DNA from 3 places in the Thalassotalea sp. LPB0316 genome. Region 1 is predicted to be linked to each of the others. Evidence: riboswitches for the same ligand, from Rfam matches in the RefSeq annotation. Region 1 holds a riboswitch; each other region holds the start of a gene.
What was found. A riboswitch is a leader RNA that binds a small molecule or an ion and turns the genes downstream of it on or off. The one in region 1 is predicted to bind cyclic di-GMP.

Region 1 (10,778 bases):
CGTGGTAAAGGTAACAATAGAGTAATATAAACAACTAAAAAACCATGAGATGTTTTGACGAAAGCTCGCATTGACATCAAAAATATAAAACTCGCCGTGATAATTGAGCCCAGTTACGCTGTATAAAATGGCACAAACAAATATCAATAAAATCGAGAAACCAACGATACGTAGGGGCTCTTCCCCATAGCCACAAAATAAGTCAATCGCCTTTGACATCATGCGTCTGGCAGAATACTTCGGTTGTTGCATTCTGCGCATAGTGAGCTCCTTTTTAATAAAGGCGCCTGCGTAGTTAAATAACCCCTCAGCTTCAGCGTGTTTGCGTAAGTCTCGATAGATTTCTTCCGATTGAATAAAGTATTCAAGTGCATTTTTGTGATGGTTCTTCTCTATAGCGAGTTTAGCTAAACCTTCTTGGAATATAGTTTTGCCAAATTCAACATTCTCAATCTTACACCCTTGCAAGCGCAGACCTAGCATATTGGCATTGAGGAGCGAGGCACAATTGAGGTTGGCGTCACGTAAATCTGCCTTCATCAAACTGGCGTTATCTAACGTGGCGTTGAATAGATGGGCATCACGCAGGCTCGCTCGATATAAATCGCAGTAGGATAAATCGTAACCGGTTTTGTGTCCGTGGTTGACCAAATCAATATCGTCTAGTTGGCAACGCTGCAGTTTTAAACCTCGCATAAAGCCACCGTGCTGAGCGTAATGCTCAAGCTTGTCTTTTATTTCAGGCCCTGATTTATCGACATTACCACTGTGCCAAAAACACAAGCCGTCGTCAGTTGCTTGATTTGGACAAAGGTGCTCTTCTGGGTCGATATATTGACATTTATGCTGATTTTCACTCATACAATCAGTATAGTAAGGTTCTAAAATTATTCATGTTTCTGCTTATATTATGTCAATAACACTTACCTTTGCTGATTATCACAACCCCTCTCATGCTGAAGATATCTTGAGCCTATTAAACGCATACGCGTTAGATCCTATGGGGGGCGGTGAAGCATTATCACAAACAACTAAAGATAACTTGATTGGGGCTTTACAACAGCAACCACAAGTCTTTTCAATTATTTGCTATTTTGATGGTCAGCCTGCTGGCTTGGTTAATTGTGTTAAAGGCTTTTCAACTTTCGCCGCAAAGCCACTGGTTAATATCCATGATGTTGTGGTGCTTGAAGGATTTCGCGGTAAAGGAATTAGCCAGTTGATGTTAGACGAAGTCGAGCGTATGGCTAGAGAGCAAGGTTGTTGTAAGTTGACCTTGGAAGTATTAGAGGGCAATAAAGTTGCTCAAAACGCCTACCGCAAGCTAGGTTTTGCCGGCTATGAATTGGATCCTGAAATGGGGCAGGCGGTCTTTTGGCAAAAGAGTTTAAAGTAACTAACGACTAAAACTTTATTGTTCGGCGTCGACCATTTGTTGGTGTTGGCGCTTCATCTTTACGCTTATTGGTGTTGCCTGTGTTAGCTTTATTACCAGAGGGTTTATGCCTTTTTCTAGGCTTGTTTTCAGGTGGTTTAGCGCTTCTAGGTTTTGGGGTTTTTACGATTTCAGTAGGCGCTTGATGGCAAATTAGTTCAATGATATCGCCATTGAAGGCAATAATATCGCCATGGTAAATCTTTTTGCGTTTTTGGGTTTCTACTTCATCATTTAAATAGACATAGCCTTGACTGATCAACATTTTTGCTTCACCGCCACCGGAAACTAAGTCGGCAATCTTTAATAGTTTATATAGTTCAATCGGTTGTTGCTCTAATTCAACTTGGTAGTGGTTTCCAGACATCGACAGGCTTAACAATTAAATAATGATAAAGCGCTATTTTAGCATGACGTTATGTAATGCGTAATATCTGATTGATAGATATTGAAAAAGTGAATGTATATTATACATTTTTTCGTTGCTTTACATTTCTTTACATGTATAATGCGCGCCATCAGAAACGGCAAGGTTCTTGAAAAAGTTCCACGCAAAGCCACCGGTCTAAGGATATAAATCTAAGATAGCGGGGTCGCCTGAATAAGCACGCCTTTGCACCCGTTTCATAATTTAATTGTTTATCTTTAGGATCTATTGTTATGAAAAAAATGCTCGCTGTATTATCAATTGCTTTAACTTCAACAATCGTTACAACGCCTGTTCAAGCTTCTAGCCTAGGTCAGTCAGTTTGTGAGTTAGTTGCCGCTGATGACAAATCTCGTTTGCGCTCTTTCCTTAAGTCGAACAAATTGAAGATCCGTGATATTTATGACGGTTTAGAGTGCAATGGTGCTAATTTATTAGCGTTTGCTAGTAACAATAATGCCGTAGAAACGGGTTCATTGATCATTGCTAAATTACCTAAGAAAACCGTTGAAGCCCACTTATCAAGCATTACGTCAGCTGAGTTAACGGCAGCAGCGCAAAAACGTGTAAATGGCTAACGAAAGCCTCAAATAAAATAAAAGCGAGCTACGGCTCGCTTTTTTATTGATTAGATAAAAGATTAATGATTAAAGTGAGCCACAGAATCTCTTAAAATAACCGTTGGCTCAAATACTTGGACTATGTCGTGTTTCTTTTGTTGATAGACTTGTTTGAGCACCAACTGAGCAGCCATTCGACCCATTTCATAGACAGGGTTATCAATTGTGGTTAAGGTTGGGTACAAGTAGTTAGCAAAAATAACGTTATCGTAGCCGACAATTGAAAGTTGTTCAGGTAGGACAATATTGTGCTCTCGAGCATATTTCATTGCGCCAGAAGCCATTTCATCGTTAGCGCAAACGAGCGCGGAAAACTGATAATTATTGTCTAAAAAATGCCTTAAGCCATCCATGCCACCTGTTTCTTTGAAATCACCAATAAAAAACAGATCTTCATTAAAACTTAAATTATGCTCTGCTAAAGCGCGTTTGTGGCCCTGTAAACGATTACTGGCATCGGCTTTAAATTGCGGACCAGCGATATAGGCGATTTGGCGATGTCCTAAGTCAATGAGCGTTTTGGTTGCTAAATAGCCACCCACTTCATCATTAAGGCTAATGCATTTATCTTTAATAGCATCTACATGGCGACTCATTAAATAGACAGGAACTTTCCCTTTATTGATGTCAATTAAGTATTCGTCGCTTACTGCCTCGACGTGGGCAATAATGGCATCGCAGTTTCGGCCAATCAAAAACTCTATGCCATCTTTTTCTTTATCTTCTTCTGAGTGACCTGTGGTAATGATAACGTGCTTGCCAGCGGTGCGCAGGGCGGCTTCAATACCTGACATCATCTGACCAAAGAAGGGACCGTGTAGCTCTGACACAAGGATCCCGATACTATTAGAGCGGCTTGACGCTAAAGATTGTGCAATGGCATTCGGGCGATAACCTAGTGTTTGCATCGCGTCTAAAACCTTCTTCTTGGTTTTATCACTTACGCGGGCATTGTTATTCATCACGCGCGATACTGTTGCTAATGAGACCCCTGCAAGTTTAGATACTTCGTAAATTGTTGCCATATAGTGTTATTCAGAATATTAAAACCGTAAAATCATAACAAAAACTACTCAAATAAGTTACCGTTTATTAACTTGCGCTTAACTTAAGCTTGCTTTGAATGTGCTCAAGCTTTTGCTCATTGAGTGTATATTTCGCCATGACCGCTGCCGCAAGATATGAGCCTAGCGCCGGCAGTATGGTAAAGCTGAGTAAGATCCCATCTTTAGTTGCTTGCGTTTGCTCAATATTAGGTTGGTAGTCATAAAATGCCATTAACCAGCCAGCAAACGCGCCGCCAAGTGCCACGCCCATTTTTATGAAAAAGATCACGCCAGAATAGACCAGGCCGGTGATGCGAACACCTGTTTTTTCATGGCCGTAATCTATGGTATCCGCCATTTTGGCCCACAGTAACGGCGTTGCCATATCTAGGAAAAACTTCCATAAAATAAAGGCGGCAAAAGCTAAAACGATTTGATCGGGTTTAATAAAGTAGGCCAGGGCACAAATTGTCGCCGCAATGACTTGCAAGCTGATATACGCTTTAATTTTACAAACTCGCTGTGCTAGTGGTTGTGCAACGGCACAACCTACCATTGAAGCAAAGACACCCGCGGTGATAAATGGCGTCATTAACGTTTCATCACCTAAATAGTATTTTACGTAGTATACGGCTAGGGTGAATTTTAACACTTGCCCTGAAAGCAAAAATAGCGCAACTAAACACAAGATACGCCATTGATCATTTTGCCAAAGATGTTTGAGTGACGCGAAAAAAGCCAGCGATTGATCTTTAGGCTGTTCAATGCGTTCTTTCGTGCCAGCAAAACACAAAATAAACAAAATAAAGCCAAGAATACTCATCGCTGTCATAGCGAGTTGGTAACCTTTAGCATCATCGCCTTGGCCAAAAAATTCAACTAAAGGCATGGTACATGCGGCGACAATTAAGCCACCTAACATACCAAAAACAAATCGATATGACTGCACCGTAACGCGCTCTTTTGCATCTGCGGTTAATACACCGCCTAGTGCACAATAAGGAATGTTAATCGCGGTATAGGCAATCATTAATAAACTGTAGGTGGTAAAGCAGTAGATGATTTTTGCGTTACCTTCTAAATCAGGTGTGGTAAAGGCTAACACGCTAATGATCGCGAACGGTAGTGCTAACCATAATAAGTATGGGCGATAGTGGCCCCAACGGGTTTGGGTTCTATCGGCGATAGAGCCCATTAATGGATCAGTTACGGCATCGAAGATTCTTACTGCTAGAAACATAGTGCCCACAACGGCGGCATCTAAACCGACAACGTCAGTATAATAGAGCATGAGGAAGGTCATCACCGTTTGAAAAATAATATTACTAGCGGTGTCTCCCAAGCCATAGGCGATTTTTTCTTTTACACTGATCATATGCTTTATTCTTATCGTTATTTTAATCGTTGTTTAATGGCGCGATGTGATGAGATCGCGGTAAGCTAAGCCACTTTGTTTTATAGTACGCTGTTGGCTTTGATAATCAACGTAAACAATACCAAAGCGTTTTAAGTAGCCTTCCGCCCATTCAAAGTTGTCCATTAAGCTCCAAGCAAAGTAGCCCTGAATATCAACACCTTGCTCAATTGCGTCGTTAACGGCATTTAAATGGGCTTGATAGTAATCAACGCGATCTTGGTCATTGACTACGCCACGTTCAATAACGTCAGCCATCGCCGCACCATTTTCGGTAATAAATATCGGTGGTAGAGTATAGCGCTGATCGAGATCTGTTAATAAATTGGTAAACGCTTGCGGGTATATTTCCCAGCCAATGTCGGTTAGTGGCGCTGGCGGTGGTAACTGTTCGAAAATTTCTTCATTGTGCGCTCGATAAATAGCACGAGTGTAGAAGTTGATCCCCAAGAAATCGATATTTTGCCCGATTATCTCCATATCGCCATCATGAATGTCAGGCTGATGTGCTTGCGGTAATTGATTGATAATTTCAGGGTAGCATTTGTCAAAAATTGGTTTGATGTACCATTGGTTGAAGTAGTCATCGGCAAAATGGGTGGCGTCAATATCTGCTTGTTTATCAGTCGCGCTGTAACACGGGGTAAAGTTAAGCACGATACCGTTTTTCGCATGAGGTGCATTGCGCTTTAATACCTGCATAGCAAGGCCGTGCGCGAGCAATAAATGGTGAGCGGCTTTTCTACCGTATTCTTTACCGACTTTACCTGGTGCATGTATACCAACTTCATAGCCTAAATACGAGCTACAAAACGGCTCGTTTAAGGTCGCATAGGAATAGACGCGGTCACCAAAAGCTTTAGTGACAAGGTCTACATAATGAGCAAAAGCATAAGCGGTATCTCGATTCAACCAACCACCGTTGTCTTCGTGGTGTTGTGGTAGATCCCAGTGATAAAGGGTGACATAAGGCTTAATATTTCTCGCATTTAACGCATCCAAAATATTAATGTAAAAGTCGACACCTGCTTGATTCAATTCGCCATCGCGAGTAATTAACCGAGGCCATGACAGTGATAAACGGTAGGCATCTACGCCCAAACTGGCAATTAATTCAATATCTTGTTGCCACAGGCTGAAGTGATCACACGCAATATCACCATTAGAGCCGTCTGCTACTTTGCCAGGCGTCGCACAAAAAGTATCCCAAATACAGGGCAGTCGATGCTCAACACCACCTTCAATTTGAAAAGAAGCCGTAGCTACGCCATAGGTAAATTGTTTAGCCAACATTTTAGAGCCTTGTGGCAGGGTGTATTGAGCCATGGTAAAGCCTTTTTATCACAGAGATTGAATTTATTATTTTACTTTTTTGAAAGCGCTTACAAAAATATTTGAAAAAAAATACCAAGTGGTATTTAATGAATGAGTGAAAGCGCTTACATTTTTGTTAGGGTAGTTTGAAATCTAGAAAAGGTCAATAACTTTAGTGCTCGATACCAAAGCAAATACGTCATACACTTAGCGCAATAAATTTACAATTAAAATAATAGGGTTAACTATGTCGGGTTTTTCAGCAAATTCTGTCCATTCCCCAGGGAATGGCAATGCAGCCGGTCAAGCGAATTATACATTTGCGCTCACCTCGCTAACATCACTGTTCTTTATGTGGGGATTTATTACCTGCTTAAATGACATTTTAATACCACATCTCAAGGCAGTATTTGATTTGAGCTATACCCAAGCTATGCTCATTCAATTCTGCTTTTTTGGTGCTTATTTTCTGGTATCGCTACCGGCAGGTAAACTAGTTAAATCGGTTGGTTATCAAAAAGGTATTGTTATCGGGTTAATTATTGCAGCTTGTGGTTGTTTGGGCTTTTACCCTGCAGCAAGTATGCAAAGTTATCCGGTATTCTTATTTGCTTTGTTTGTTTTAGCGAGTGGGATTACGATTTTACAAGTATCTGCAAACCCGTATGTCAGTATTCTTGGTAAGCCAGAAACGGCCTCTTCTCGGTTAACAATGACCCAAGCCTTCAACTCACTGGGCACAACCGTAGCGCCGTTTTTTGGCGCGTACTTGATCTTAGAACAAGCCGGCCATGAAGTGGCTAATTCAGCAGAATCAGTGCAAACTCCTTATCTACTGTTGGCGGCAATGTTACTCGTGCTTGCCGCGATTTTTGCCTATTTAAAGTTACCTAATATGCACGAAGAAGAGGAGCAAGAAGAGCAAGTTCAAGGCAGTGCGTGGCAACACAAGCATTTAGTCTTAGGCGCTGTCGGTATTTTTGTTTACGTTGGTGCGGAGGTATCGATTGGTAGCTTCTTAGTTAACTTCTTAGGTGAAGAAAATATCGCAGGCTTAGAAGAAGCAAATGCGGCGAAATACATCGCTTATTACTGGGGCGGTGCGATGGTAGGGCGCTTTATTGGTGCTGGTGTTATGCAAAAAATTGCAGCGGGTAAAGTGTTGGCATTTAATGCCGTTGCCGCAATGGCGCTATTGCTAGTCACCATGATGACGGAAGGTCACATCGCTATGTGGTCGATTCTCCTTGTTGGTTTGTGCAACTCAATTATGTTCCCAACGATTTTTAGTTTAGCGATAACTGGCTTGGGGCGTCATACGTCACAAGGTTCAGGCATTTTGTGTTTAGCTATTGTCGGTGGTGCGATTGTGCCGCTCTTCCAAGGTATGCTTGCCGATAGCATTGGTATTCAAGCCTCATTCATTTTACCGGTATTTTGTTACGCCTATATCGCGTACTACGGCCTTGTCGGTTCAAAACCACAAGTTAACTCAACGACAGCATAGGACGGGGTAATGAGAACAACACTAAAACCTTTAGCATTATTGGTTGCGCTAGCTGCCGTTTCGGGTTGCTCAAAAGAGCAGGCGACGAATGATGGCCAAGCACTAAAAGCACAAGAACCGCAAGCGAGTGAGCAACAAGCGCTCAATATTGATATTTGGCCAACACTTGATTTCGAAGTCAAACAAGACGCTGAAGTTGAAGCTAGCGTTAAATCACTACTTTCAACCATGACATTAGAGCAAAAAGTTGCTCAGATGATCCAACCAGAAATTCGCGATATCACGGTTGAAGATATGCGCAAATACGGCTTTGGCTCTTATTTAAATGGCGGTGGTTCGTTTCCGAACAATAATAAGCAATCAACACCACAAGATTGGATCAACTTAGCAGAAGCCATGTATCAAGCATCAATTGATGATTCACTTGATGGCTCTACTATTCCAACGATGTGGGGCACTGATGCCGTTCACGGCCACAACAATGTGATTGGCGCGACGTTATTTCCACATAACATTGGCTTAGGAGCGATGAACAACCCTGAGCTCATTGAAAAAATCGCCGAAATAACCGCCAAAGAAGTGATGGTGACGGGTATTGATTGGGTATTTGCACCAACGGTTGCCGTCGCCAGAGACGATCGCTGGGGCAGAACCTATGAAAGTTACTCGGAAGATCCTGCGATTGTAAAAGCATACTCAAAAGCCATTGTTAAAGGCTTGCAAGGTCATGCGGACGGTGACTTTTTAAGCGATAAGCGCGTAATCAGTACTGTGAAGCACTTCTTAGGCGATGGCGGTACTGAAAAAGGTGATGATCAAGGTGATAACATTGCCAGTGAGCAAGCGTTATTTGATATTCACGCTCAAGGTTATGTTGGTGGCTTAACCGCAGGCTCTCAGTCGGTAATGGCGTCATTTAACAGCTGGCACGGCGAAAAAATTCATGGCAAGAAATACCTGTTAACGGATGTGCTAAAAGACAAAATGGGTTTTGACGGCTTTGTTGTTGGCGACTGGAATGGCCACGGTCAAATTCAAGGCTGTACGAACGACAATTGCCCGCAAGCAGTCAACGCGGGTTTAGATATGTATATGGTGCCAACGTCAGCGTGGAAGCCGTTGTATGAAAATACCATTGCACAGGTGAAATCTGGCATTATCAGCCAAGCGAGAATTGATGATGCGGTTAGCCGTATTTTACGCGTAAAAATTCGCGCTGGTTTATTTGAAAAGCCAAGTCCGGCGAACCGTCAGTACTCAGGTAAAACTGAGCTAATTGGCGCACAGGCACATCGTGATATTGCCCGCCAAGCAGTGCGCGAATCTTTAGTCTTGTTAAAGAATAAAGATAACTTATTACCCTTAGCGCCTAAACAACACGTGCTTGTAGCTGGCAATGGTGCTGATAATATCGGCAAGCAATCTGGTGGCTGGACAGTAACGTGGCAGGGCACTGGTAACAACAATAATGACTTTCCAGGTGGTACATCAATCTATGATGGCATTGCTCAAAAAGTAACTGCTGCTGGCGGTAAAGTAACACTTAACGTTGAAGGCGAATACCAAGAAAAACCAGATGTCGCCATTGTCGTGTTTGGCGAAGATCCTTATGCCGAAGGTCACGGCGATCGCGATAACCTTGATTATCAGCGCGGTGAAAAAACCGATTTAGCTTTGTTAACTAAACTAAAAGCGCAAGGCATTCCTGTTGTTTCTGTGTTTATTAGTGGTCGCCCGATGTGGGTTAATGCTGAGCTTAACGCGTCAACAGCATTTGTCGCAGCTTGGTTGCCAGGCTCAGAAGGTGTTGGCGTGTCTGATGTACTATTTACCGAGGCCAATGGCGATGTCGCTTATGACTTCACGGGTAAATTATCATTCTCTTGGCCTAATTCAGCTAACCAAGCCGTGTTAAATAAAGGTGATGATGATTATCAACCATTACTGCCTTACGGTTTTGGTTTGAAGTATGGTGATGAAAATGTCTTAGCAGATAATTTAAATGCTGAATTAGCGATTGATGAAGCAGCATTGCAAAAGCGGGTATTTTTCGACGGTAAAATGCACAAGCCGTGGTTAATGTGGTTGTTTTCTGCCGATCAACAATTACAACCTAATGCCAACACTCATAGCTTGGCAGGGTTAACTTATCGTACGGTTGACCGCCTTGTGCAAGAAGACTCGATTCAATTAACGTTTAACGGCACAGAAAAAGCGGGTATTCGCTTAGTGAGTAAAAGCAACTTTAGAGAAGATTTACGCTCAGCGATAGAGCAAAATGGCAAGCTGTCATTTATGGTGAATGTCTTAGAAAAGCCTACGGCACCTGTTATTGTGAGTATGGCTTGTCAAAAAGCGGAAAGCCCTGATGATAACTGTGGCGCAGCCATCGACGTGACTGAAAATCTCAGTGGTCGTTTACATCACGGTTGGTCACAAGCATCAATTGACTTAGCTTGTTTTGCTAACAAAGGCATGAGCTTTGGTGATTTGGTTGCACCGTTTGAGTTAACAACGACGGGTAAAGCAACAATCCAGATTGGCAGTGTAATGTTCGAGCCTCAGCCAAAATCTGCGGAGAGCATTACTTGCCAGTAATCGAGTCGCTGTAAACACCTCAAAGACAAAAAGGCTAGTGTCGGTAATGGCACTAGCCTTTTTTTTTGCGTATTTGACTATTTCAACTAGTCTGTATTGAAACAATAAATAAGGACGTTGTCATGTATCGTACATATGGTTTTTGCTTTTTACTGATGTGGTTTAGTAATCAGTTAGTCGCGTATCAATTTGAAGTAGAGAATGTTGAGTTGGCGGGCAAGGAGTCGCCTATTCATGAACAAATGACTTTACTAGCTGCTCTATGTTATTTAAACAATACAAGTGAAATGCCCAGGAATTGTTTATCTAAAGATCTGGTAATTAACGATGTTGATCTTGTCTACCCGAATAGTTCTCTTACCACGACCGGTGAGCCTGTATTTGTTCAAGACTTAATGCGAGCATCTCGTTGGTCAG
Region 2 (10,778 bases), 200 kb from region 1:
ACGATACCTACGGCCAAGCGTTAACCAATATTTACACTGCGCTTGGCAAAGGCATCAAGGTAGTCGATAGTGCCATTGCTGGTTTAGGCGGATGCCCTTATGCTAAAGGCGCATCGGGAAATGTTGCTACTGAAGACGTTGTTTACATGCTCAACAGTATGGGGATTGATAGCGGCATCGACTTTGAGAAATTACTCAAAGCTGGGTGGTTTATTTCAGACAAATTAGGACGCGCGCCTATCTCGAAAGTGTCGCAAGCAATGCGCGCGAAACAAGAATAAAAGAGGAAAGTAAAATGGCAGGTTTTGATAAAGTTGTCAGTAGTTATGAAGAAGCCCTAGCGGGTTTAGAAGATAACATGACAGTCATTTCGGGTGGTTTTGGTTTATGTGGTATTGCCGAAAACCTAATCGCAGAAATAAAACGCAAAGGCACAAAAGGCTTAACGGTTGTCTCAAACAACTGTGGTGTTGATGACTTCGGTTTAGGTATTTTGTTACCCGATCGCCAAATCAAAAAAATTGTCGCTTCATACGTCGGCGAAAACGGTGAGTTTGAGCGCCAAATGATGAGCGGTGAATTAGAAGTTGAATTAACGCCCCAAGGTACATTAGCTGAAAAAATGCGCGCTGGTGGTGCTGGCATTCCGGCATTTTTTACCGCAACGGGTTACGGTACACCGGTAGCTGAAGGTAAAGAAGAGCGTGAATTCGACGGTCGAAAATACATTCTTGAAGAATCTATCAAGGGCGACTTTGCCATTGTTAAGGCGTGGAAAGCCGACCGTTACGGCAATTTGGTTTATCGCAAAACCGCACGTAATTTTAACCCTATGGCGGCTACCGCAGGTAAAATTACCGTTGTTGAAGTTGAAGAAATTGTTGAGCCTGGTGAGTTAGATCCTGATCAAATACACACGCCGGGTATTTACGTTGACCGCCTCATTCAAGGTACGTTCGAAAAGCGCATTGAAAATAGAACAGTACGCAGTTTAGAAACAGCAAAAGGATAAGGAATTACCATGGCATTATCACGTGAACAAATCGCAATGCGTGTAGCACAAGAGCTACAAGATGGTTACTACGTTAATTTAGGTATTGGCATCCCTACCCTTGTTGCTAACTACGTGCCTGATGGCATGGAAGTGATGCTACAATCTGAAAATGGCTTATTGGGTATGGGGCAGTTTCCGACAGAAGAAGAAATTGACGCTGATTTAATCAACGCTGGCAAACAAACCGTTACACATGTAACGGGCGCTTCAATTTTTGATTCAGCTGAATCATTTGCCATGATCCGCGGCGGCCATGTTGACCTCACCGTATTAGGCGCGTTTGAAGTTGATGTAAACGGTAATATCGCCTCATACATGATCCCAGGTAAGTTAATTAAGGGCATGGGCGGTGCAATGGATTTAGTTGCTGGTGCAGACAATATTATTGTCACCATGACCCACGCGTCAAAACACGGCGAATCTAAGCTACTGAGCAACTGCACATTACCACTTACTGGTAAAGGTTGCATCAAGAAAGTACTGACGGATCTTGCTTTTATAGAAATTAAAGACGGTAAGTTCCACCTACTTGAACGCGCACCTGGGGTGAGTGTTGAAGAAATAGCTAAATTAACCGAAGGCGAACTAGTTATACCAGATAACGTTCCAGAAATGACCTTTTAATTTCGCTAGCGAATATTGTTAAAAAGCGAGGTATTTCCCTCGCTTTTTTATTTTTCAGGTGAAAATTTTCAGTTAAACATTCAAGAATAAAGTAAATAAAATCTGTTATTTATGTACCTTAACAGGTCTGAGCACCAGGTAAACTAGGAAATATCTGACATAAAGTGTTGCAATAACGTACAGTTTTGTTAACCTGAAGTGGACAAAGAAAAGGCAAAATACGCGAAAGTGTATTACGCAAAGCCACCGGTCTAAGGGCGAAAGCCTATGACAGCGGAGTTACCTATAAGGTAAAACCAGTGGTTTTTTCTTTTTTAAGCCCAACAATTTATAAGGTCATTAAAAAATGAAAAAATTATTACTAGCTTCTACTATTACAGTTTTAACTTTAACGTCTGCCTTCGTGGCACCTACAGCTCAAGCTTCAAATATTGCTCAAAATATTTGTGAATTTGTTGCTGCTGATGACAAGAAACGCATGCGTTCATACTTGAAATCGAACAAGTTGAAAATACGCACTATTTTTGACGGTGTTCAATGTAATGGTCAGAACTTGTTAGAGTTTGCCGCAAATCGTGGTTCAGTCGAAACAGGTTCTTTGATGATTTCTAAATTACCAAAGTCTACCGTTTCAGCTAACCTAGCGGCGATTCAGTCAGGTACACCTTTATTTGACGCTGCGAACGAACGCGTAAGCAGTTAAGGTTCCTTAGTGGACGTTAATAATAATGTTTTCTAATGAATCTTTTTGTCTGATAGAACTAAAAAAGCCAGCGCAAGCTGGCTTTTTTTTCTTTATATAGCAATAACTTTGTAATATTGTGTGGTTATTGTTGTCGCTGATATTCTTCCGTGTTTTATATGTCGTCAAAAAAGACCTATCAAGGTAATCGACAAGCCTTACTTCTCACCGGTGGCGGCGCGCGTGCGGCCTACCAAGTTGGTGTGTTATCTGCAATTACTCGCTTCATGCCTCGCAATCACGGCATTCCATTCCCAATCATTTGCGGTACTTCTGCTGGCGCAATTAACGCCACAGCAATGGCCTGTTACGCCTCATGTTTCCATCTAGGGGTAAAAAAGCTTGAATGGGTATGGAAAAACCTAAGAACTAAAAACGTCTACCAAAGTGATGCTTGGGGTGCCTTTGGCTATTTGGGCAGTGGTATTTTAGCGAGCTTTCAAGCCGACTACTCAATCAAGCGGGCACACAGTTTATTAAACAATGCGCCACTTCGTGAATTACTTAAAAAAGTGTTCGACTTTAAACGCATTGACGACAACATCTTACGCGGCTACTTAACTGCTATTTCTGTCACTGCATCTAGCTATACCACAGGTGATTCAATCAGTTTTTTTCAATCGGCAAATAGCATTGAGCCATGGCAACGAGCCAAGCGCAAAGGTAAGCCGTGTCAGATAAATACTGAACACTTAATGGCCTCGGCAGCGATTCCATTAGTCTTTCCTTCAATTTCAATAGACGGTGAACACTTTGGCGACGGATCAATCCATCAATTATCACCATTGAGCCCAGCCATCCATTTGGGTGCAGAGAAAATATTAATCATAGGCGTTGATCAACCTCATCAACCCTTGTTTAGTTTAGAAAATAATCCACACCCACCTACGAGCTCAACCATTGCAGGCCATATGCTTGATTCGGTATTTGCTGACACCCTACAAAGTGATCTGGAACGCCTAGCAAGAGTCAATGAATCGCTAGCGCTAATGCAGTCTCATGGTATTGAGTCGCCTCATGGGCTTAAGCAAGTTAAAACGCTACTCATTAATCCAAGCCAAGACTTTAATGCCATTGCCGTTGAGCATTTTAATGAACTACCCATTTCTGTACGCATGCTATTAAGAAGCGTTGGTATCACCAATGATTCAGAGTCGAGTTTGATCAGTTATCTACTGTTTGAAAATACCTTTACTAAAAAATTGATGAAAATAGGTTATCAAGACGGCTTAGCGAAAGAGCAAGAATTAAGAGCCTTTTTAAATATATAGACGAGAAACTAACCATGGCGAATAAACCTTACACGCCCGAAAAAGTGTGGCAATACAAACCTGGTAATGGCGGTAAATTTGCCAATATTAATCAACCTACGGCAGGCGCACGACAAGAGCGTGAATTGCCTTCAGGTAAGCACCCTTTTCAACTCTATTCACTCGCTACACCAAATGGCGTAAAAGTCACCATAATGTTTGAAGAGCTACTGGAGCTAGGCATTACAGAAGCTGAGTACGATGCTTACAGCGTGAATATTATGGAAGGCGATCAGTTTACTAGCGGCTTTGTCGATATTAACCCTAATTCAAAAATACCAGCATTAGTCGATAACTCAGGCGATAAGCCAATGCCAATTTTTGAATCTGGCGCGATATTGTTACACCTTGCCGAAAAATTTAACCGATTCATACCTCAAGATCCGCAAGGTCGAAGCCAATGTTTATCATGGCTATTTTGGCAAGTTGGTGCAGGTCCTTTCTTGGGTGGTGGTTTTGGCCACTTCTATGCCTATGCACCAGAAAAATTTGAATACCCAATTGAGCGTTTCACCATGGAAGTGAAACGCCAACTCGATTTACTCGACAAACACCTAGCGAACAACACTTATATCTGTGGTGATGACTATACCATTGCCGATATGGCTATTTGGCCTTGGTACGGTGTGCTGGTTGACGGCGGCTTATATGAAGCAGCTGAATTTCTAGATGTAAAGCGCTATGCCCACCTTAATCGTTGGAGTCAGCTTATTGGCCAACGCCCAGCCGTTAAGCGCGGCAGGATCGTCAATAAAGCATGGGGCGAGCCAGACGAGCAACTGATTGAGCGTCACGATGCGGCTGATTTTAGCGGTAAACGGCTATAGCATAGGGTGTCGTTACAGCGATACAAATATATTAGGGCAAGCTGAGTTACTCACCCTCGTGAATAAAGTGCTCAGCCCACTCAACGCGTCTTGGTTTACCGCGAATAACTAAGGTATCTTGGTTTTGCAACACGATGCTTTCATCGGGTAAGTCAATTTCCTCTTCACCTTGGCGAAGGGTAAGTATATCAATGCGTTTTGAACCAAAATTTAACTCGCCAATCGACTTACCAACAGCGTATGAGTTCTCTGTTAACGTGATACCATGAGCAAATTCGCGTTGCTCGATCACGTTTTGACTCATATCTGTTTGCTCACCTTGGAAAAAACCATGCATGTGATTGTAATGGCTTTTGCGCTCTTTTTGCATCAAGCGTACCACTCGAGAAAACGAAACACCTGATAACGACAGTACCTGCGAGACTAGCATTAAGCTGCCCTCTAGCATTTCTGGCACAACTTCATTAGCACCAGCTGATTTGAGCATTTCTAGCTGATCGTCGTTACGAGTTCTCACTAAAATGGGGACTTCTGGCGAGAGTGCCCTGACCCTTTGGATAGCATCTGCTGACTGTTTGTCTTCACCAAAAGTAATAACCACTAGCTTTGCTTTATCAATTTTTGCCGCATGTAAAAGTTCAGTTTGTCGTGATGAGCCAAATAAAATATTTTCGCCCGCTTCACGTGCTTTAGTAGTGCGCAGTGGGTCAATGTCTATTGCGACAAAGTCCATACCCTCTTGTTTCAAAAACCGGCTTATCGTTTGGCCTACACGACCAAAACCACAAATTATCACGTGATCTTCTAACTCAGTATTTTGTGGCAGCTCTTGTAGCTCAGCGTAACTTTCTTTTTTCTCTTTGGTTAATGTTAATGACCAATTACGCGCGTTTTCAATCAAGTACGGCGTCATCGCCATGGAGATCACACCGACACCAATTAAAATAGACGCTATATCAACCGGGATCACATCTACCTGGCGAGCAAGTGCAATTAAGACAAAACCAAACTCCCCCATTTGACAAAGCATAATACCGCTGGCTAAACCGTCTTTTGCATTTTCACCGGCACGTTTTGCTAAATAGTAAATGATCGCCACTTTGCACAGCATAAAACAGACTAATAGCACCAACATATCAATCGGGTTATTGAGCAAGTAGCTGACGTCAAACTTCATACCGACAGTGACAAAAAATAAGCCTAATAAGATATCGCGATAAGGCCTTATATCAGCTTCTAATTGATACTTATACTGGCTCTCACCAAGCATCATCCCGGCTAAGAATGCGCCAAGTGCCATCGACAAACCAAACCATAAGGTTAATGAAGAAGCCACTAAGGTTACTAATAGAGTGGTCAAAACAAACAGTTCATCGGTTCTTACTTGTGCAACTAGGTTATATATCCGCGGTAAAATCCACTTACCGACCAACATTAATAAGCCAACAACAAAAACGCCTTTAACTAGCGCAACCGCTAAAGCTAAAACCATCGAGCTCTCACTCGGTTGGGCTAGCAACGGGATAATAATGAGTAATGGGACAACCGCGATATCTTGAAATAATAAAATAGCAACAGAAAGCTGGCCTGATTTACGCTTCATTGCACCGGTTTCACTGAGCTGGCGAATAACAATAGCGGTAGATGATAGTGCTAACACACCACCTATAACAAAGGCGCTGCTAAAGCTTTGCCCTAATAACATTGCGATGGAGGTAAATAGCAGCATAGAAATGGCTACTTGAGCACTACCTACGGCAAATACTAGGCGACGCATGGCCATTAGCTTGGGCAGTGAAAACTCCAAGCCCAGTGTAAAAAGTAAGAAAACAATACCTAATTCGGCAAAGTGCTCTAAATCAACATTGTTGTGAGTAAAGTTTAAACCGTGTTCACCAACAAGCATCCCGGCCACTAAATAGGCAAGAATCGCAGGCATATTGAGTTTTCTGAATAACCAAACAAGACCTACAGCACACGCTAAGATAACGACAACTTCTAAATACGTACCCACAAAGCTTCCTTACAGTAAAGGTTGACGAGTTCAATATATCAAACTCATCGGAAAAATCATGACAGGTGGCAATTTTTTAAAAAATCACTACGGCAAAAACACGGCAATAACGGCAACATCTTGTTGTCATTTTTATGACATTCAAAAAATCACTGCAACACACCAACTAAAGCTTAGCAAAAATTACCATAAAAAACATAAGGTAATATTTTTTTATATTAAAAGCGCTATAAGCGGCGTGATTTTTGCAAATCTTTTCAATAGCTAGGCTAGCGGTAAATAAGGGTGACAGTATGCAAACGTTAAATATTATTGAAAATTCGTCGTCGAGTTTTAATGCTTTTCAATTATTTAATGAAAATCCATTAATCTCTTCAGAGCGATTATTAAACTTAGTTGAGCAATTACAAAGCACATTGTGTTTTGAAAGTTTAATCAACCGCTTTGCCATGGAAGCTTCAAAATATGCTGAGTTTACCGGTTTAAATTTTCAACATCGCGATGGCGTTGCCAATATGCGTGGCAGCCGCCCTGGTAAATACAAAGAGCAAATCGAACTAAAAATCAATCAAGAACTCATTGGTGTATTAACTTATCATGTAAACCAAAAATTTAGCGTGACAAGTTTCGACTGTTTACAAGAGTTACACCGCTTTTTAGCCTACCCACTTAAAAATGCGGTATTGTTACACCAAGCCAATCAATTAGCGATGCACGATCATTTAACTGGCCTCAATAACCGACGCTTCTTTGATGATCAACTGAAAAAATCGATTAACCACGCCAAGCGCAATAACAATTTGCTTAGTTTGATGTTACTTGATTTAAACAAGTTTAAGCAAATAAACGACACCCATGGCCATCATGTAGGCGATCTTGTATTAAAAGAGTTTTCACGAGTCTTGGCAGCATCAATCAGGGATTACGATACTGCATTTCGCTTTGGTGGCGATGAATTTGCCGTTATCATTGAAGGTGCAGACACAAAAGCGGTCAGCAATATAGAAGCTCGCATTCATCACAAAACCCAAATGAACTCATTGCTTGCCAAATACGATGTTAGCGCAAGCATTGGTTTTTCGTTCTTACATAACAACGACAACGAAGCCAACTTCTTTAACCGTGCTGATCAAGGTTTGTACAAACAAAAAGTATCACAACCTAGAAAACCACTGCGTATCGTTTAACGACTTTGTGCTCATATCTAACATCCAAGGTCGTCAACATATGCCTCGGGCATCAACTGACAAGATATGAGCACCTTTCTTTTTCGTGATTCCCGACATTACATAGCATTATCACTTCTCCCCGAAACAAAACCGACAAGAGCACATTGATAAACCATTGAAATACTGACAAGTTCTGGTAGTTTAGGAATATAGAGTATTTATCTGCCCTAGTTAGGGATATCAGGCATTAGGTATTTTAAATGGAAGACATAATTAGCGGATTTTTCCGAGCAGTCGGTTATTTGCTTGCTGAAATATTTTTTAACACCGTTTGCTATTGGATTGGCTGGCCTGTTTGTAAAGCTATAACGTTTGGTCACTACCCAAAGGCGAATCAAACTAACGCTGTAGTTGGGCGAAATCAACAAAGCTTTTGGTGTTCGGTTGTGGGGCTGATAGTGATAGCGTCTGCTTTTTATTATATTGTGTTGACCAATAATCAATCGGTTACTGTATAGCAGAGCAATGAAGTACGAAACTGCTAGTGCTTGGCGCAGTTCCTTTTCACTTCACAGTTTAGCCAAGCTTTATTAGCCTCTGACTATGAGCATACAAGAAGATGAGATTATGGAAGCAAAGGATATTACCGCAATTGCGTTAAAACTTTTTGGAATCTACCTACTGGTGAGCGTCGTTACTTATACTCTGCCAATGTTAGGAAACATTCGTTTGCTAGAATACTCTAACGGTGATTTCAACAGCACCAAATATATTACGATAGTTGGTTCTTTTCTTTTATTAGGCCTTTTTGTCTCATTTTTTATATTTCGTTTGTCTAATTCTATTATTGCTAATGCTAAATCGTCTGAGCGCAACAGTGCTGTGATAAACGAAGAGATCCTATTACAAATAATCGGTGTTTATTTTATCGTTTCTGGTGTTTCAGAGTTACCTACAATGGCTGTCTCTTTTTTCAATCCAAAACATGGATATGCATTATTACTATCTTGGCTATTGGGTTACCTGTTTGAAATCGCCATAGGGTTATATTTTTTAATTAACCCTGTAGTTGGGGCACAGAAGTTAAATAAATTGCGAGCGAGAGGTTAATTCTCTGGTTTACAAACATTCAATTAGACAGTTTAATTATTCTTTAATTGGGGTGCTTAACTATTTAGATGATCGCCAAGATATTAATTTATTTTTAACGGCTTCTTCTGCTAAATGGTCACTTGCAAGTAATGCAAGGCATCACCTCCAGGTAAAAATGGCAATGGAGGCGATGAAAGTAGGTGATGCTCTAGAAATGCGGCCAATCGCAGCGGAAATTCTGGAAAAAGCCCCTGAGGCTATGAGAGCAGAAACAATAGCGGTTTTAAAAGAACAAAAGGAAAAGGGAATATGGATGTAATATTTGTCAGTTTATTGAATATGTTGATTTCTGGGTATGTTTTATTAGCCGCTTTTGGCCGAGCTCCTTTCCCCAGTATAGCGTCAGTTATTCCAAGCTTGTATAAAGAAAACAGAGGGATAAAATGGCTTTTCATGACAATTTTCTTCTGTTCATTACTTATTCTCATCAATGGGGTAATCAGCTTTCTTTGAGCAATTTGCATCTTGCATTCAAGACGACATCGCATTGAGCTGTTAAAACTATGGTACTTTATGGAAATTTCTATTCATCAATTAAGAAAACAAGTTTATGCTGTCAGGTTATTCAACACTGTCACCCACTAAGCCTTGAATAAACGGCCGTAAAAGCCCGATGATTAGTGTTTAACTTATAAATAGGCGCTGTTCCACGGCGCTAACGAGAAAGGAATCTACTTTGAACATTAACCCCTCATTCTTTCATCTAGTCAAAGCGCCATTTTGGTGGCAACTCTACCTTGTTTGGTTTATTGCGCTGGTGGTAGGCAATTACCTCGTCATAAATGGAGATATAGGTTGGGGTTATTTAGTTTTATTGCTCCTAACTCTTACCTATGCCCTATTTCATTTTGGCATTATATTTCTCAAAAGTTTTCAGCGCACGTTTACCCGTAAATCGGCGCACTGGAGCAATTGGCACTACTTTGGTTTGGGTTGTCATTTACTCGTTTCTAGCTATTTCACAGTTTTATATATTGCTTACTTTATTGGCTACTTTTAGCTAATACAGGTTTTACTTTGTGCCAACACAGCATCAGCATTACATGGAGGTTATGTGAAGTTTGTTCAATCACGCTTTCAAGATTACTTTTCAAGGTGCTATGAAGCTATATGCTTTCTTGGTTGGTATTTATTAGCGGCAATAGCTTTAGAGATGTTTTTTTCATACGACATTGGTTTTGCTATCAATGCTACTATTGCAGGCCTGTTTACCCTATCCACATTGTTTTATCTTAAATTTACCCAGTCAGGTGGCTCTCAATATTTAGCCTTCGATAACGATAAAATAATATATAAATTTCAGAACGTTGTAACAGAAATCAACCATAGTGATTATCAAGGCTATAAAATTACGAAATTGTTGCCCCATCAAGTTGTTATCTATAACAAGGTTTACGGTAAAACTAAGTTTAGTTATTACGCTTTTTCATCAGAACAACGTAATCAAATATTTGAGCTATTAGATAAAATGTAATACATTCAATTAACTACAGTATTGAACCATTAATAATTGGCTCAGCTAAGTTTAACGAAATAGCTGAGTAACATGACTCTCTAAGTATAAGGATATAGGTTTTTAATGAAACGGATAATCATTGCTCTGCTAGTAATTAGCGCTCTTGCTATATCAGAAGAATCTCTCGCGCGCAGTTCAAATATTTTTAACCTCAACGGTAAAAATATTCCTGTACCAGACAATGTACTATCTCAGCTGCGCGAACACTGGAAAGGTGAAACCAGCATGATAGTGCCAAACAAGATGCTTAACGAAGCAGACATTCGCTGGTCACTCGATTACATTTCAATATTGGAATTAATCAACAATAAAGAGTGTAAATCACTTGAGCTCCTGCAAACTCGAAATTTCGACCCAGTATCAGATACTG
Region 3 (10,778 bases), 1.4 Mb from region 1:
ATATTTTAGGTAGATAATGAGATTCCGGCCTAAACACCGCCGGAATGACATTACAGAATTAAGAAGTTGAGTCATACCCGAGCAATCGGGTATCTCATATTTTAGGTAGATAATGAGATTCCGGCCTAATACAACGCCGCAATGACACACTGGAGTTTTACCGATTAATCGGCATAGAGCTTCTGCTTAAAAACCAGGTTGTGCTCTTTACCCTCATCCAAAATTTTGATGTTAAAGGTAAATTGCTCTTCGCTAGTAAAGCGCAGTTGTGCAAGGTAGTAAATGGCTTCACCTTCGACAACTTCGACAAATTCCAACGTTTTTTTATGGCCGAGTAAATTGGTGGCAAAACCAGAAATACCGACACTTTTCGCTGGCTTGTTGGCTTGGGTGTTATCCAACACTGAAATATTGATCAAGGCGTTTATTTTACTGCGAGTAATATCGTAATTCACCGCAACGTTAGCTGGGATCAAGGTGGAATTTAGCGCAATGTAATGTACGTCTATATCACCTAATACTTGCTTTTGCTCAGCCTGTACAGGCAGGCATACACTGGCAATAGCAAGCAGTAACGCAAAAGATTTAGCTAAGCTCGACATAGTAACTCCAAACAATTAAAGCATCGCCCAGTAAGGGACCCAGCCGGATAATAAAATATTGATGACGTTGAGGATCAAAAACGCAACTAAAACCGATAAATCTAATCCCCCAATCGATGGGATAACATTGCGAATTGGTCTTAAAAATGGCTCTGTCAATTGTGAAAATACCGCCAGTGTTGGGTTATAGCCTTGAACTACCCAGCTCATAATGGCCATAACTAGCATGATCATAAACAGTAAAACACCCGTTTGTTTAACTAGCGATAAAAAGCCAAAGTATGCGGCAGAAAGTGGATCAAATGGCCCGCCATTGATCATTGGGATCACGATAAATTTTAAGGTACAGAAAACAAAAGCAAGTAATAAGGTGCCACTATCTAAACCGCCAATACTTGGCACAATGCGGCGCACAGGGATAACTAACGGGTTTGATACCTTAACGATAAACTGGCTCAGAGGGTTGTAGAAATCAGCGCGCACCAGTTGTAGCCAAACGCGTAAAATTAACACCATAATAATGGCGTCGAAGGCAAAGCGTAAAAGAAAGTTTATCGCTTCCATGAATTACTCCAAATTTAAAAGCTGAGTATGAAAAATAAATAGTGTTATCAGTAATACGCTAAAGGTTAACCTTTCGCCATTTCTTTTGCACGTGCAATTGCACTATCCATAGCATCGCCCACCAGACTTTCTAGGGCGCCATCTCTAAAAGTATTGAGCGCTGCTTGAGTTGTGCCACCTTTAGACGTTACGTTTTCACGCAGCTGGGCGATTGAAATATCGTTTTCTACGACCATTTGGGCTGCGCCAAGCGCGGTTTGTTGTACTAGCGCGCGAGCTTCTTGCTCACTAAAGCCAAGGGTTTTCGCTTTGGCTTCCATGGCTTCCATAAACAAGAAGAAATAGGCAGGACCAGAACCTGATACAGCAATAATACTGTCGATATCGGCTTCGTTATCTAACCATTTTATAATGCCAACGGCTTGCATAATTTCACTGGCAATGTGCTTTTGTTCGTCCGTGGTGTTTTCACTAGCAAACATTCCAGAGACACCCAAACCCAACTGCGATGGCGTATTCGGCATCACGCGAATAACACTGCCTTGATGGCCAAGCGCTTGTTGAATTTGTGCCATGGTAGTGCCAGCTGCAACGGAGATAAAACATTTTTCTGAAACATCGATTGCCTCGGCGATTTCACGGCTAACCTGGGTGATCAAGTGCGGTTTAACGCCTAGCACAATAACATCTGCAAACTTAGCCGCTTCAAGGTTGTCAGCAGATTGCAAAATACCGTGTTGAGCAGCGAGTTTCTCTCTTTTTTCTGGCGAAGGGTTTGTCACCATTATGTTGGTTGGCGCAAAGCCTGAATTGATCAATCCTAAAATGACGGCGCTGTTCATATTGCCAGCACCGATAAATGCTACTTTTGTCATTAATATTCTCTAGTTTCTTGCGCCAAATATGGCGGTGCCAATGCGCACCATAGTTGAGCCGTTGGCGATAGCTGATTCCATATCATCTGACATGCCCATCGAAAGGGTATCTACAGTCGGCCATAGGGCTTGGTAATGCTTAAATAATTGGTCCATTTTTTCAAAACTCAAGGTTGCATCACCTTTTTCTGGGATCGCCATAAAGCCTCGAAAATTCAGGTTGTCACACGATGACAGTGCCTCTATCAACTCGGGCACTTGCTCAATGGTAGCGCCAGATTTACTTGCTTCGCCACTGATATTGATTTGTAAGCAAATATTGAGTTTCCCTAAATGTTTCGGACGTTGTTCGTTTAAGCGCGTCAGTATTTTTACTCTATCGACACTTTGTACCCAATCAAAGTGCTCGGCAATGAGTTTCGTTTTATTTGACTGAATTGGGCCAATAAAGTGCCATTGTATATCGGTTAACGCTTGTAGCTCGGCAATTTTATCAACGCCTTCTTGGACGTAATTTTCGCCGAATAAACGCTGTCCAGCTTGGTATGCAAGCGCAACATCACTGGCGGGTTTCGTTTTACTCACGGCTAAAAGTTGGACACTCGTTGGCGATTTATTAGTTAATTGACATGCATTTTTAATTTGCTGTTCAACTTTGCCAAGGTTATCTTTAATATTACTCATGTTGCTTTATAACTATTTTAATAAGAGGTCCGTATGGATATCACCGAACTGTTAGCGTTCAGCGTTGAACATAATGCATCTGATTTACATTTATCAACAGGCACGCCACCGTCGATTCGCGTAGATGGCGATGTGCGTAAACTCAATATCCCAGCGTTTGATGCCAAAGATGTCAATGCACTAGTCTACGACATTATGACAGATCGACAGCGTAAAGAATACGAAGAAAACCTCGAAGCGGATTTTTCATTCGAAGTGCCAAACCTGGCGCGTTTCAGGGTTAACGCCTTTAACCAAAACCGCGGTCCAGCAGCGGTCTTTCGTACTATCCCTTCAAAAGTATTAACCTTAGAAGATTTAGGTTGCCCAGATATTTTTCGCGATATCGCCGATAATCCGCGTGGTTTAGTGTTAGTCACCGGACCAACTGGCTCGGGTAAATCGACCACCCTTGCCGCGATGATTGATTACATCAACAGCTATAAACACGACCATATTTTAACGATTGAAGACCCGATTGAATTTGTTCATGAGAACAAAGCGTGTTTAATTAACCAACGCGAAGTTCACCGCGACACCTTGAGTTTTAATAATGCATTGCGCAGTGCGTTGCGTGAAGATCCCGATGTTATCTTAGTCGGTGAGATGCGTGATTTAGAAACCATTCGCTTAGCGATGACTGCGGCAGAAACGGGTCATTTAGTGTTTGGTACTTTGCACACCACCTCTGCACCTAAAACGATTGACCGTATTATTGATGTATTCCCAGCTGAAGAAAAATCAATGGTGCGTTCGATGTTATCTGAATCACTTAGAGCGGTCATTTCACAAACACTGGTTAAAAAAGTTGGTGGTGGCCGCGTAGCCGCCCATGAAATCATGATCGGTGTACCGGCGATTCGAAACTTAATTCGCGAAGATAAAATTGCCCAAATGTACAGTGCAATTCAAACGGGTATGGCGCACGGTATGCAGACGATGGATCAATGTTTGCTAAACTTAGTTAATCGCGGCCTGATCACGCGTCAGGATGCGGCTGCCAAAGCACATGACAAAAATCAGTTTACGGGCTACTAGGTGACACTATGATTTTCCACGATTTATTAAAAAAAATGGTCGATGAAAAAGCCTCAGATATGTTTGTCACGGCCAAACTACCCGTCAGCGCTAAAATCAACGGCGAATTAATGCCAATTGACGACAAAGTCTTAACGCCTGAAGATGCGCTTCATCTCGTTCACAGTGCGATGAACGCTAAACAGAAAGATGAGTTTGATAACGAAAAAGAGTGTAACTTTGCGATTTCTATCGATGGCATAGGTCGCTTCCGTGTTAGTGCCTTTTGGCAGCGCGATATGGCGGGTATGGTTATTCGTCGTATTGTTACCGATATTCCTGATGCTGATGAGCTAGGTTTACCATCGGTGTTAAAAGATGTGGTGATGTCGAAGCGCGGATTAGTGCTGTTTGTCGGTGGCACGGGGACGGGTAAGTCAACCTCGATGGCGGCGTTGATTGGCTTTAGAAATAAAAATTCACGTGGCCACATTTTAACCATTGAAGATCCGGTTGAGTTTGTCCACGAGCACAAAAAGTCGATGATCACGCAACGCGAAGTTGGTTTAGATACTGAAAGCTTCGATGCCGCATTAAAAAGCTCATTGCGACAAGCGCCCGATGTTATCTTAATCGGTGAAATCCGCAGCCAAGAAATTATGGAACACGCGCTCAGTTTCGCTGAAACGGGCCACTTGTGTATCGCGACACTACACGCCAATAACGCCAACCAAGCCATTGACCGTATCATGCACTTAGTGCCTGCAGAGCAACATGGCAAATTGTTGTTCGATTTAGCGTTAAACCTGCGCGGCATTGTGGCACAGCAATTGATCCCGACTAAAGATGGCAATGGTCGCGTGGCGGCGATCGAAATCTTATTAAACTCACCATACATAGCTGAGTTAATTAAAAAAGGCCAAGTGGGTGAAATTAAAGAGGTGATGGAAAAGTCGACGGAGCAGGGCATGCAAACCTTTGATCAAGCGTTGTTTAATTTATATCAACGTGGCTTGATCAATTACGCTGATGCCTTACATCACGCTGATTCACCGAATGACTTACGCTTGATGATCAAGCTAAGAACTAATGATCAGGGCGGCACCGGTGCATTGTCAGGTGTTACTTTAGCAGGCCTTGAAAATGATAAAGATGACTTTTAATCAAAAGCCATTGTAATTAAAGATAAAAAGCACCGCGAGGTGCTTTTTTTACAGATTTTTTTTGCTAAGGTGGTACAAAGTCAGTGAAGAGTCAGTAAATCCGATGAAACTTAAAAACTCTGTAGCAGCATATCAACAAGCTTATCAATCGACCCACAATGATGTCACGGCTTTTCATGCTACTCCTCGCGATGTCAGTCTTTACGATTATATCCAAGCGCTTGTCATGAAGTTTCCGCGGTTGGTGATTGGTCGCGCTTATTACCGCTTTGTAAGGCGATTTTTAGATAACAAACCGTCGAAAGATTTAACCCCTGAAACACTTTATTTGTTAATTACATCAACTGGGTTATCACGCTATGTTCGCGGTAATGTGCTCGATTTAAAGTATTTTGCCAACATTGGCATGCAGACCGCGGAAATTGATCTCGACACAACAAGGCAAGTTGCCATACCGAGAAGTCGATTAGGTGAAAGTGAAGTCGAAACCATGGATAGAGCGCAACGTGCATGTTTTTTAGCGGTACCTATTCACTACCATTCATTTGTTCATTTTCACGCGCCTACTGCCTTGGCTATTTATGCAACAAAGGTGAAAGACAAAAAATTCAAGCGTTTTATCCAACGTCACTCGCGTTATACCTTGGTATACAACAACGGAGGGATAGCCGCATCCAGTTCAGAGTTCTTCTGTAAAACACTACTTCCCGATTACGCAAATATGCGAGCGAGTGATTCAATCCTTGCTCGAGTGCAGCAATATTGGAATATTACCGAGCAAACTGAACCAAATAAGCCGTTGGCCAGTGAAATTGCTAACCCAGACAATTTTGCTATGGCGTGGCAACCCAAATTAACATCGAACTTTTGTTTTGATAAAAAAATTCATAGCTTTTACCCTTATATTCGATCTTACGTCGCCAATCAGGGCTTTTCAAAAGCACAGTTGTTAGCCTTTTCGACTTGGTTTAATGAGGCTATATACCCCATTCCCGAAGCTATCAGAGACACGGAATTACCGTTAACTTACTTAATTTGGAGCAACTCGGTGGTTCACTCACTAGAGCACGCGGAATACTATAAATGGATTGACTATGCGAGGTTTGGTCCTAAAACCCATAATGATGCATGGTACCGCTACTTTGTTAATGCCTATGCAAAGCCTTATGGTTCGATGTTTAGAAGTGAAAAGTTATCTAACTTTATACCTGAAATTAAACACCTAGCTGGGGCAGACAAGTGTTATGTGTCAATACAGTTTTAAGGCACTTTAGGGGAAAAGTGCCTTAAACGATGAAATTAAGCGGGCAAACACATAACCATCATTGCAATCGAACAACCAATGCCTACAGCCCAAGTTAGTGAGCGCAAGATATCTAAGTTTGCTAGATATAAAACATTAAACAGTATACGCGCCACGACAATCACTATGGCAAGTTGCTCAAAGGTTGCCCCCGTATTATTAGTTATCATTGCCAGTAATAATGCAGGAACAATATAAGTTAATGACTCATAAGCATTTTGATGAGCTGCAAGGGCGCGAGCGCCAAAGCCTTCGAGTGTTGCTTGTTGGGCCCTAGGGTGTTTGTTGTTATAACCTCCTGCCTTGTGTTGGGCGAAAGCGACGGGCGCTTTGGCAACCATGGGGAGCAGCGCTGAAATAATTAAACACCAAATTAAAATTGTCATAATAGCCTCTTGTTTTTATTAATTTTATTGTATTGCAAGTTAGCTTACGACTTATTTTAACTACCTTCAATTGCTATATGGGGATTTTAATTCTCGTTGAGTCGACAATATCTAATACACTTGTATTAAAGGTCATGGCTTACTTTGTTGTTTTATCAATGACTTAACCAAGTTTAAATATAGCTATGACAAATCAGGGTTGGAATCTCGGTTATGAGCCAGCATTGTGCGATGTTTAGCCGAGCATAGCACTAAGGGGTATTGTAGCAAGCTAACGCCACCTTTACCTGAATAGATCAACCTCGAAGGACTATCAATCGTGCGTTTTAGCTCTTTAATGTACGGCGGTAAGGTTAGAAATTCTAGCTTGTAGATAAACAACAGGCTTGCTAATAACGCGATAACAGCAATAACTATAGTTAAATCATTAGATTTTACAGCAATAAAACTTAAGTTAGCGATAACGAGAGCTGCAGACAAGATATGTTTTAACCGATAGTTTAGGCACGGTTCGTGAAACTTTTTACCTGATAAGAGTTGTTGGTAAAGGGTATTTGCTCTGTCTTTCATTTCTTTAGACGGTGCCATTCTTACCGATTGATAACCGACTACCTTGCCGCTTTTTAATAAAGGGGTAACACAAGTATCCGCCCAATAGTAGTCACCATTTTTACATTGGTTTTTCACCATGCCACGCCATGATTCACCCTGTTTCAGTTTTTGCCACATATCTTTAAATGTTGCTTTGAGCATATCGGGGTGACGAATAATATTGTGATGCTGGCCAATTAATTCGTCTTTGCTATAGCCTGATACCTGACAGAACGCGCTATTGACATAGGTAATATGACCTAAGGTGTCAGTGGTTGAAATAAGCTGTTCGGACTCTGCAAAGGTAACTTCGGTGCCAAAAAGAGAAGATTGGTGAATACTTGAACGTGCCATATATTTCTTACATTTACTACTATTAACAAAGCTAAAGAAAAGGCAACGCAGATAAGAAAGGCTAATGTAGATTAGCTGATTGTGTAACCCCGCTACCATCAACATGTATTATGCTCTTAGGCCGGAAGCTTTGCGTATTACCCTTTCGAGTAGGTTGCCACTTTTACGGGGGTAGAGTTTATACTCTAAAGTGTGTGTTTGCAAATTTTTTGTACGAATTTTGTATGGGTTTTGTTAGTTTTTGGTTTTAACTTACTGATATATTTAGTTAAAAATAGTCAACTTGAGGTCTGATGAGTTACTGGCTAACAATAAACAACCAAAAGGGGATAGTAACAACACTCAGTACCGTACTAGCGACGACACTACCGGCAACAGTATCTTGATGGTGTTGGTAGTTTTTGGCGATCAAGTAGGCGTTAACGCCTGTTGGACAAGCACTCATGATCACTAATACTTGGCTCACCTGCGCCGACAAGTCAAACCCATTGCATGCCAATAACACTAAACCAGGCAAGGCGATTAGTTTTAGCAGGCAAGCAAAGCTTATAAAATATTTTTCATTTTTTACTTGGTAATAAGTCATCGAGCCACCGAGGGAAAATAGCGCGAGTGAGATTGCCGGTTTACCCAGCAAGGCTAAGCTATCAGTGAGTACTCGAGGCAGTTCTAGTCCTGTTAGCGTCAGGAGTAAATTGGTGCACGCCCCAGCAACAATACTGATGATCAATGGGTTAATAAAGGTCGCCTTAATCGTGTTAACTAAGCGGCGTTGCTGACCTTTTTCGGCGAGTACGCTGGTTAAGGTAAACAGCATCGCCGAGTGAAACACCACGATCATAAATACGATCGGCAGTAGCGCCTCTCCTAACGCGAGTAAAATAACTGGCAAGCCAACAATGATATTGTTTGAGTAACTTGAAGCTAAGCCATAAACCGCGGAAGCATCGTATTTGTTTTGATACTGGTTATGAAAAAAGTAATTAGTAAAGTAGGCAATAAAAAACACGAATATAACGGGTAGATAAAATGCGCCGTAAATCCTCATGTCGAGTTGGCTTTTGATATCTGCTTGTGCCATTTGCAGAAACAAATATGCTGGGATCGCCAAATGAAAGGTGAATTTACTTAAGGCATCTAGTTGCTCACGGCTGAGCCATCTTGACTTCGTGGCAATGAAGCCAACTAAACCCACTAAAACCAGTGGCGCGATAATTTCCGCTATGTTCATATGATGTGATGATTATTGATAACTAGCTTCAAAAAAGCTTTCGATAATGAGTACGGCAGATTGAGAATCAACATTGCCCTTTGACAAATTGCGATAACCGCCCGCGGCGAACAGTTGCTCTTTAGCATCCGCCGTGGTTAAACGTTCGTCTTGAAACTCAACGGCAACACCAAAACGACCGTGAATACGATTACCAAACTTTCTCGCATCTTTGGTTAGCTGCTGCTCGGTGCCATCCATATTTAATGGTAAACCGACAACAACGAGTTGCGGCTGCCACTCCTTGAGTAACTTCTCAATATCTGTCCATTGCGGGATACCGTCTTTGGCTTTAATCGCGTTAAGTGGGTTGGCGGTTCCGGTAATCTCTTGACCGATAGCGCAGCCAATCGACTTTTTACCAAAATCAAAGCCTAAAATAGTGCGAGATCCGTGCTGTGTCATTAAGCGTGTCCTATGTCGCTTGATAGGTGTGCTAAGTCGATACCGAGCTTCTCTGTTGCTTTTTTCCATCGCATTTCTATCGGGGTATGAAAAATAATATCGGCATCAGCTGGCGTGGTAAGCCACGAGTTCTCGGCGATTTCTTGCTCTAATTGGCCTGGCCCCCAGCCGGCGTAACCAAGCGTTACCACATAAGATTCAGGTGCTTGCTCGGTGCCTAATGCCATCAATATATCCTTTGATGTGGTGATCATTAAGTCATCGCTCAGTGATAAAGAGCTCGTCCAACCGCTTTGAGGGCTGTGTAAAACAAAACCGCGTTGCGGCGAAACCGGGCCACCGGTTAAAACCGGTTGCTCCAGTGATAAACAGTCTTTGTTATCGGCGTCAATTTGTTCTAGCAATTCATTCAGTGTTAAATTGACGGGTAAGTTGATAATGAGCCCCATCGCGCCGTCGTCGTTGTGTTCACAGATATAAGTCACCGTTTTATTAAAATACGGATCGTTTAACGAGGGCATTGCTATTAATAATTGATTTTCTAAACTGTCCATCAATTTCTCCTGCCGTTAGGCATTTTTTAACGTATGCTCTATCGCATCCATTAACTTACCACTGATATTGATTGGGTAGGCCGCTTCGATTTCTCTGATACATGTAGGACTAGTGACATTAATTTCTGTGACCTTGTCACCAATAACATCTAACCCTACAAAGTATAGACCGCGTTTCTTTAGTTCTGGTGCAATTGTTTCAGCAATTAATTTATCGCTAGCACTTAATGGCCTTGCAACGCCACTGCCGCCGGCGGCTAAATTACCTCGCGTTTCTCCCTGTGCTGGGATTCGCGCAAGGCAGTAGGGCATTGGTTCGCCGTTAACGATTAAAATGCGTTTATCACCGTCTTTAATTTCTGGCATGTACTCTTGTACCATCGCGTACTGGCTACCGTGGTTGGTTAAGGTTTCAATGATCACACCCACGTTAGCATCGCCTTCTTTTATGCGAAAAATTGATGAGCCACCCATGCCATCGAGCGGCTTAATAATGACGTCTTTTTCCGCTTGATGAAATTCACGAATTTGCTTGGCGTTGCGAGTGACTAGCGTTTTGGCACTGAGCTCAGGGAACCAAGCGGTAAATAATTTTTCGTTACAGTCCCGTAGACTTTGCGGCTTGTTAACAATTAAGGTGCCAGCCAACTCTGCGCGCTCTAGCATATATGTAGCGTAAATGTATTCCGTATCAAACGGTGGATCTTTGCGCATTAAAATGGCATCTAATTCACTTAATGCGATATCTTTTTCTTCGAGTACTTGATACCAATTATCAACGTCGTTGGCGACCGAGACAATTTGGACATGTGCTCTGGCTTCACCTTGGAATAAATACAAGTCTTTCATTTGCATATAGTAGAGCTCAAAGCCGCGCTTTTGTGCTTCAAGCATCATCGCCAATGAAGAGTCTTTTTTAACATTGATATGTTCAATTGGATCCATTACTACGCCGAGTTTAATGGTCATGT

Region 2: linked by a shared signal. The riboswitch ahead of LP316_RS10185 (DUF3718 domain-containing protein) and the one ahead of LP316_RS09295 (DUF3718 domain-containing protein) in region 1 are both predicted to bind cyclic di-GMP.
Region 3: linked by a shared signal. The riboswitch ahead of LP316_RS15590 (PAS domain-containing protein) and the one ahead of LP316_RS09295 (DUF3718 domain-containing protein) in region 1 are both predicted to bind cyclic di-GMP.

The regions. Positions count from the first base shown of each region.
Region 1 is NZ_CP062946.1:2,088,959-2,099,736, forward strand. It holds gene LP316_RS09280 (ion channel) at 1-861, opposite strand, end outside; gene LP316_RS09285 (GNAT family N-acetyltransferase) at 911-1,396, shown strand; gene LP316_RS09290 (RNA-binding S4 domain-containing protein) at 1,404-1,802, opposite strand; cyclic di-GMP riboswitch class I at 1,952-2,036, shown strand; gene LP316_RS09295 (DUF3718 domain-containing protein) at 2,096-2,440, shown strand; gene LP316_RS09300 (LacI family DNA-binding transcriptional regulator) at 2,503-3,507, opposite strand; gene LP316_RS09305 (glycoside-pentoside-hexuronide (GPH):cation symporter) at 3,575-4,903, opposite strand; gene LP316_RS09310 (GH1 family beta-glucosidase) at 4,937-6,268, opposite strand; gene LP316_RS09315 (sugar MFS transporter) at 6,609-7,763, shown strand; gene LP316_RS09320 (glycoside hydrolase family 3 protein) at 7,773-10,361, shown strand; gene LP316_RS09325 (hypothetical protein) at 10,484-10,778, shown strand, end outside.
Region 2 is NZ_CP062946.1:2,286,974-2,297,751, reverse strand. It holds gene LP316_RS10200 (hydroxymethylglutaryl-CoA lyase) at 1-281, shown strand, start outside; gene LP316_RS10195 (CoA transferase subunit A) at 296-1,012, shown strand; gene LP316_RS10190 (3-oxoacid CoA-transferase subunit B) at 1,022-1,678, shown strand; cyclic di-GMP riboswitch class I at 1,881-1,965, shown strand; gene LP316_RS10185 (DUF3718 domain-containing protein) at 2,025-2,381, shown strand; gene LP316_RS10180 (patatin-like phospholipase family protein) at 2,540-3,691, shown strand; gene yghU (glutathione-dependent disulfide-bond oxidoreductase) at 3,706-4,557, shown strand; gene LP316_RS10170 (monovalent cation:proton antiporter family protein) at 4,604-6,571, opposite strand; gene LP316_RS10165 (GGDEF domain-containing protein) at 6,865-7,758, shown strand; gene LP316_RS10160 (hypothetical protein) at 8,344-8,850, shown strand; gene LP316_RS10155 (hypothetical protein) at 8,903-9,151, shown strand; gene LP316_RS10150 (hypothetical protein) at 9,947-10,366, shown strand; gene LP316_RS10145 (hypothetical protein) at 10,472-10,778, shown strand, end outside.
Region 3 is NZ_CP062946.1:3,467,056-3,477,833, reverse strand. It holds gene LP316_RS15630 (DUF4426 domain-containing protein) at 165-602, opposite strand; gene LP316_RS15625 (YggT family protein) at 618-1,166, opposite strand; gene proC (pyrroline-5-carboxylate reductase) at 1,232-2,041, opposite strand; gene LP316_RS15615 (YggS family pyridoxal phosphate-dependent enzyme) at 2,051-2,725, opposite strand; gene LP316_RS15610 (type IV pilus twitching motility protein PilT) at 2,759-3,802, shown strand; gene LP316_RS15605 (PilT/PilU family type 4a pilus ATPase) at 3,811-4,944, shown strand; gene LP316_RS15600 (hypothetical protein) at 5,048-6,208, shown strand; gene LP316_RS15595 (MAPEG family protein) at 6,244-6,633, opposite strand; gene LP316_RS15590 (PAS domain-containing protein) at 6,817-7,578, opposite strand; cyclic di-GMP riboswitch class I at 7,658-7,747, opposite strand; gene LP316_RS15585 (AEC family transporter) at 7,877-8,809, opposite strand; gene ruvX (Holliday junction resolvase RuvX) at 8,822-9,253, opposite strand; gene LP316_RS15575 (YqgE/AlgH family protein) at 9,253-9,807, opposite strand; gene gshB (glutathione synthase) at 9,823-10,776, opposite strand.